3 regions of the Pseudoalteromonas sp. S2721 genome follow, and region 3 is predicted to be linked to each of the others. Evidence: predicted binding sites of a transcription regulator. Region 3 holds the regulator's gene; each other region holds the start of a gene.
The links. Region 3 encodes MetJ, which represses methionine synthesis genes. Its sites were predicted from a motif close to TAGACGTCTAGACGTCTA; they were not measured.
Positions count from the first base shown of each region.

Region 1: the regulator MetJ is predicted to act here: its motif matches at 1,474-1,491, upstream of CWC02_RS16565 (homoserine O-succinyltransferase).
Region 2: the regulator MetJ is predicted to act here: its motif matches at 1,263-1,280, upstream of metK (methionine adenosyltransferase).

Region 1 is NZ_PNCZ01000044.1:64,005-66,286, forward strand. It holds gene CWC02_RS20860 (homocysteine S-methyltransferase family protein) at 1-472, opposite strand, end outside; gene CWC02_RS16565 (homoserine O-succinyltransferase) at 462-1,409, opposite strand; gene ettA (energy-dependent translational throttle protein EttA) at 1,656-2,282, shown strand, end outside.
Region 2 is NZ_PNCZ01000041.1:86,969-89,250, reverse strand. It holds gene tkt (transketolase) at 1-1,115, opposite strand, end outside; gene metK (methionine adenosyltransferase) at 1,382-2,282, shown strand, end outside.
Region 3 is NZ_PNCZ01000006.1:51,509-53,790, forward strand. It holds gene CWC02_RS01830 (malic enzyme-like NAD(P)-binding protein) at 1-1,223, shown strand, start outside; gene metJ (met regulon transcriptional regulator MetJ) at 1,323-1,643, opposite strand; gene metB (cystathionine gamma-synthase) at 1,868-2,282, shown strand, end outside.

The sequences.
Region 1 (2,282 bases), on a different contig from region 3:
TATTACGGTAACCCGGGTCGTTTACATCTGGAGAGATAGAGCAGGTTTTTGATGTTGGTCCAAGTACACCGGCTACATAACGCGGTTTGCTAGGATCGTTTGCTTCAAACTCATCACACACACCGCGTGCAAGTTTCGCTGATTCGAGGTTGATTTCGCGGCTAAGGCTCGCCATATCGTAATCTTCCATCGAAATAGTCGTGGCATTAAAGGTATTCGTTTCGATGATATCAGCACCCGCCTCTAAATAGGCACGATGAATATCCGCAATGATTTTTGGCTGAGTCAGGCTTAATAAATCGTTGTTACCTTTAATAAGTACATGCCAGTCTTTAAAGCGCTCACCGCGATAATCCTGTTCTTCTAATTTATGTTCTTGGATCATGGTGCCCATCGCGCCATCGAGGATTAAAATTCGCTGTTTCAGCGCCTCGGTTAATTGTTCGCGTTTATTCACTGCATTACTCGGCATAGTTGTTAGTCCTTACATCTTGGCTAACTAAGTTAATATCATACGGTGTAGTTTGGTACACATAATAGTTTAACCAATTCGAAAACAATAAAAAGGCATGGCTTTGCCAGGTCTTCGACGGTTCGTTGTCTGGGTTATCGTCTGGGAAGTAATTTTCTGGCTTAGGCGCATCCGCTGATTTTTCTTGGTCGCGCAAATACTCCCCTTTAAGGGTATGTGCATCGTACTCTGGATGGCCAGTAATATACACTTGGCTGCCTGATTTATTTTTAATTAAGTAGGCACCTACTCGCTCAGAACCAGCTAACACCACCAAATCATCGCAGGCAGTGATCTTGTCGATATCAATATGACCATAGCGAGAGTGTGGCACTAAAAAGGTATCATCAAAGCCACGAGTGAGTGCTGCATGGTCAAAATAACTTTTATGGGTAAATACGCCGCTTAATTTATTTGGTTTAAGTTCGCGCTTAAGGCCATAGTGATGATATAGACCCGCATGGGCCGCCCAACACGAAAACAGCGTAGACGTAACATGTTGCTCAGCCCAATCTAAAATAACTTTTAACTCGTCCCAGTAAGCAACTTCGTCATACTCTAAATGAGCAAGCGGCGCCCCAGTGATAATCATGGCATCGTAGTTATTATCTTTCACTTCTGAAAAATAGCGATAAAACGTATCCATGTGCTGCTCAGAATTACTACTGGTGCGGTGAGTATCTAAGCGCAATAGCTCAACATTAACTTGTAGCGGTGAATTAGCTAACAAGCGAATAAACTGCACTTCGGTTTCAACCTTGTTTGGCATTAAGTTTAAGATGGCCAAACGCATTGGGCGTATCTCTTGCGTTTTCGCGCGACTTTTTGGCATTACAAACACGTTTTCTTGGCGTAATTTTGCAATGGCTGGCAATTCATCTTTTACTGTAATGGGCATAGCTGGCTCCGAGCATACTTATCTGACTGCTAATTATGAACGGATAGTTAGAAATTTCAACCTCTAGATGTTTAGATGTCCAAATGAAGTAATCTTTCTGAGTGGTCATTAATTAAAATGTATGACTCTTTGAGTAAATAACACCTTGATATTAAGCCTATCATAAACGCTGAATTCTGTATTTTGAGGTAGTTTGGGTATACAATACTTGCTGTTAATTTTTCTTATAAATTGAAGGCTCCTTTCATGGTGTTACCAGATAAGTTTATATTCTCGATGAGTCGAGTTTCTAAGGTTGTGCCACCTAAGCGCACTATCTTAAAAGATATTTCTTTACACTTTTTCCCAGGCGCAAAAATTGGTGTGCTAGGTCTAAACGGTGCAGGTAAATCAACGTTACTTCGCATTATGGCCGGTGTTGACCAAGACTTTGAAGGTGAAGCTCGCCCTCAACCAGGCACTAAAATCGGTTACTTACCGCAAGAGCCTGTGCTAGACGAGAACAAAACAGTTCGCGAAACAGTAGAAGAAGCAGTAAGCGAAGTTAAAAATGCACTTAATCGTCTTGATGAAGTATACAACGAGTATGCAATGGACGGTGCTGACTTCGATGCACTTGCGAAAGAGCAAGGTGAACTTGAAGCTATCATCCAAGCACACGATGGTCACAATATCGACAACGTGTTAGAGCGTGCAGCTGATGCATTACGCCTTCCACCTTGGGATGCAAAAATTGAACACCTTTCGGGTGGTGAGCGTCGCCGTGTTGCGATCTGTCGTTTACTACTTGAAAAACCAGATATGCTTATTCTTGACGAACCGACCAACCACTTAGACGCTGAGTCAGTTGCTTGGTTAGAGCGCTTCTTACAC
Region 2 (2,282 bases), on a different contig from region 3:
AGTAACGGACCAAACGCGTTTAATGCATTTTGTGATGCTTTACGTGTTGCAGGGTTTGCAGGGTTTGCTTGTAGCTCTTCGATGTAAGCTTGTGACTTTTCAGCCCAATCTGCCGGTAGCTCACCGTTTGTACGGCGCTTAAACTCAGCAGCAAGTTCAGGGTATGCACTTTCATAAGCTGCAAATTTTTCGTCCCAGCTTGCTTCTAGTTGCTTACCTTTTTCTTTGCCATCCCACTCGCTATAGATATCAGCTGGGATTTCGAATGCATCGCCAGTCCAACCAAGGAACTCACGAGATGCTTTAATTTCGTCTTCACCTAGTGGTGCACCGTGACAATCATGGCTACCTGATTTATTAGGTGAACCATAACCAATCACTGTTTTACAACAGATAAATGATGGCTTATCAGTAATGCTACGCGCTTCTTCGATAGCGGCGCGAATTGCATCAGGGTTATGACCATCAACATCGCTAACTACGTGCCAGCCGTATGCTTTGAAGCGCGCTGGTGTGTCATCGCTGAACCAACCTTCTACTTCACCATCAATTGAGATGCCGTTGTCATCCCAAAACGCAACTAGTTTACCTAGGCCTAATGTACCGGCTAATGAACAGGCTTCGTGTGAAATACCTTCCATTAAACAGCCATCACCCATGAATGCATACGTGAAGTGATCAACAATATCGTGGCCTTCACGGTTAAACTGTGCAGCTAGCGCTTTTTCGGCAATTGCCATGCCCACTGCATTTGTGATCCCTTGACCTAATGGACCCGTAGTAGTCTCAATACCTGGTGCATATCCATACTCTGGGTGACCCGGTGTTTTTGAGTGCATTTGACGGAAGTTTTTAATTTCCTCTAGTGGTAAGTTATAGCCACTTAAGTGCAGTAGAGAATAGATCAGCATTGAACCGTGGCCATTCGAAAGAATAAATCGATCTCGGTCTGCCCACTCTGGATTCGTTGGATTGTGCTTTAGATAATCGCGCCATAGTACTTCTGCGATATCTGCCATGCCCATAGGGGCGCCAGGGTGACCAGATTTGGCCTGTTGTACTGCGTCCATTGATAAGACGCGAATAGCATTTGCAAGTTCTTTGCGTGATGGCATGAATTCTCCTACCTTTATGTATTTGCGCTGGTTGTTTATGAAGCCCCATTCTTACTTATTGTAAGGGTACAGTGCAATTAAAAATCCGCATTAAATGCACCATTTATGGGCGTTTGTTAAGAACAATACGTTATTACTAATTTTAAATGGACGTCTAGGCGTAAAATTACTATGCAAACATATTTGTTTTAGATAAAATACGCCCCTTAATTTTTTAGCGCTATTACCGACGTTTGTGAAGCGCAATATTTGTGAGCAGAAATACAATGGCAAAACATTTATTTACTTCTGAATCTGTTTCTGAAGGTCATCCGGATAAAATCGCGGACCAAATCTCTGACGCGGTTCTAGATGCTATCTTAGAGCAAGATTCTCATGCCCGTGTTGCATGTGAGACTTACGTTAAAACTGGCATGGTGATGGTTGGTGGTGAAATCACAACTAGCGCTTGGGTTGATATCGAAGAAATCACACGTAAAACAGTACGTGAAATCGGTTACACGCACTCAGACATGGGTTTCGATGCTGACTCTTGTGCAATCCTAAACACTATCGGTAAACAATCTCCAGACATCAACCAAGGTGTTGACCGTGCTCGACCTGAAGAGCAAGGTGCTGGTGACCAAGGTCTAATGTTCGGTTACGCATGTAATGAAACTGACGTGTTAATGCCTGCACCAATCACTTATTCACATCGTCTAGTTCAGCGCCAAGCTGAAGTTCGTAAAAGCGGTGAGCTTAACTGGTTACGCCCAGATGCAAAATCTCAAGTAACGTTTGCATACGAAAATGGCAAGCCTGTTGGTATTGATGCCGTTGTTCTTTCAACTCAACACTGTGATTCAATCTCACAAAACGACTTAGTTGAAGCGGTAATGGAAACGATCATTAAGCCAGTTCTTCCAGCTGAGCTAATCTCTAGCGCAACTAAGTTCTTCATCAACCCAACTGGCCGTTTCGTAATCGGTGGCCCAATGGGTGACTGTGGTCTTACAGGTCGTAAAATCATCGTTGATACATACGGCGGTATGGCCCGTCACGGTGGTGGTGCTTTCTCTGGTAAAGATCCATCAAAAGTTGACCGTTCAGCTGCATATGCTGCTCGTTACGTTGCTAAAAACGTGGTTGCTGCTGGCCTTGCTGACAAATGTGAGCTACAAGTTTCTT
Region 3 (2,282 bases):
AAGCATTACATTACCACGCTCACCCCGTTCCAGGTAAAATTAGTGTTGAACTAACCAAGCCAGCCGAAACGGTTAACGATCTCGCTTTAGCTTATAGCCCAGGTGTGGCTGAACCAGTCCGTGAAATTGCTGCTGATCCAGCAAATGCCTATAAATACACAGGCAAAGGCAACATGGTTGCAGTTATTTCAAACGGTACCGCAATTTTAGGTTTAGGTAACTTAGGTCCGCTTGCATCAAAACCTGTAATGGAAGGTAAAGCGTTACTATTCAAACGTTTTGCTGGTCTTGATTCAATTGATATTGAAGTTAAACACCGCACAACAGAAGATTTCATTAATACGGTTGCTAACATCGCTGATACGTTTGGTGGTATCAACCTTGAAGATATTAAAGCGCCTGAGTGTTTTGAGATCGAAAAAGCGCTTATTGAGCGCTGTGATATTCCAGTTTTCCACGATGACCAACATGGTACCGCTATTGTTACAGCTGCTGGTATGCTTAACGCCCTTGAAGTGCAAGGCAAAGATATCGAAGATGCTATCATCGTATGTTTAGGTGCTGGTGCTGCTGCAGTTGCTTGTATGGAGCTTTTAATTAAGTGTGGCGCACTGCGTGAACACATTTATATGCTTGACCGTAAAGGTGTGATCCATACACGTCGTGATGACTTAAACGAGTATAAGCAATTATTTGCTAACAATACCGATAAGCGTACATTACAAGATGTAATTGCTGATGCCGATGTATTCGTTGGTGTATCAGGTCCTAACCTGTTAACTGCAGATGATCTTAAGCTGATGGCAGATAAGCCAGTTGTGTTTGCATGTTCAAACCCAGATCCTGAGATTGCTCCAGAAGTTGCACACAGCGCGCGTAACGATTTAATTATGGCAACGGGTCGTTCAGATTTCCCTAACCAAGTAAATAACGTGCTTTGTTTCCCATTCATTTTCCGTGGCGCGTTAGATGTTCGTGCAACGGCAATTAATGATGAAATGAAAATTGCTGCAGTTCATGCTATTCGTGGCATCGCGAAAGAGCCTGTACCAAGTGAAGTATTAAAAGCGGCTGGCGTTGAGTCACTTGAGTTTGGTGCCGAGTACATCATTCCTAAGCCTATGGATCCGCGTTTATTACCACGTATTGCACGTGCTGTTGCTGAAGCGGCAGTAGAATCGGGTGTGGCGCAAATTGATATGCCAGAAGATTACATGCGTTAAACTTAATTAGCCTTAGGTATAACGCTCAATAAAAAACTCAGCCTAGGCTGAGTTTTTTTATATCTGCGATTATCGGCGGTGATCCGATGGCCGAAATACTTATTCTGAATCAAGCACTGGGATATCTAATCCCATTTCTTGCATAATTCTTTTAACTTCTTCAGGTACCTTTTCAGGGTTGTCTTTACGTAGGTCGTCATCATTTGGTAATGGTTGACCTGTAAAAGCATGTAAGAAAGCTTCACACAATAACTCACTGTTCGTCGCATGACGCAGGTTATTGATCTGGCGGCGTGTACGCTCGTCAGTTAATACTTTTAATACGTTAAGTGGGATTGATACGGTAATCTTTTTTACTTGTTCTGATTTTTTACCGTGTTCTGCATATGGGTGAATGTATTCACCGTTCCATTTAGCCATAAGTTGTTTCGTTGCCTCGGTTGTCAGTGATTTACGCCTTATTCACAGCGCAAGATGCGGAAATTCTATCTCTTTAAAAAAGATAGTCAAATACTAGTTATTTAGCCATCTAGTGGTGTAAATGTATAAACTTCTATGTGTAAGCGATAAATGCTTTGACTTCTCATATTTGATCATCTAACCTTTTAGACGTCTAAACATCCAATTAAAGAATAGGTGATGAAATGAGCGAAAAAAATAAAGCGACGATTGCTGTTCGTCACGGCATTGAAGCCGATAAACATCATGGTGCGGTTGTGCCTCCTTTATACTTATCAACCACCTATTCGTTTGCTGATTTTGATACTAAGCGCCAGTATGACTATGGTCGCAGCGGTAATCCAAATCGCGATATCTTAGCTGAAACCTTAGCTGAGCTTGAAGGTGGTGCTAAAGGTATTATCACTGCAACAGGTATGTCTGCTGTGCATTTAGCCACTCAGCTGTTAAACAGTGACGACACGTTAGTGATCCCACATGACTGTTATGGCGGTAGTTATCGTTTATTCACCTCGCTTGAAAAGCGTGGCCTGTTAAAACTAAAAGTTTTGGATTTAACTAAATCTGAAAATCTCCAAGAAATTTTAGCGATTAAACCTA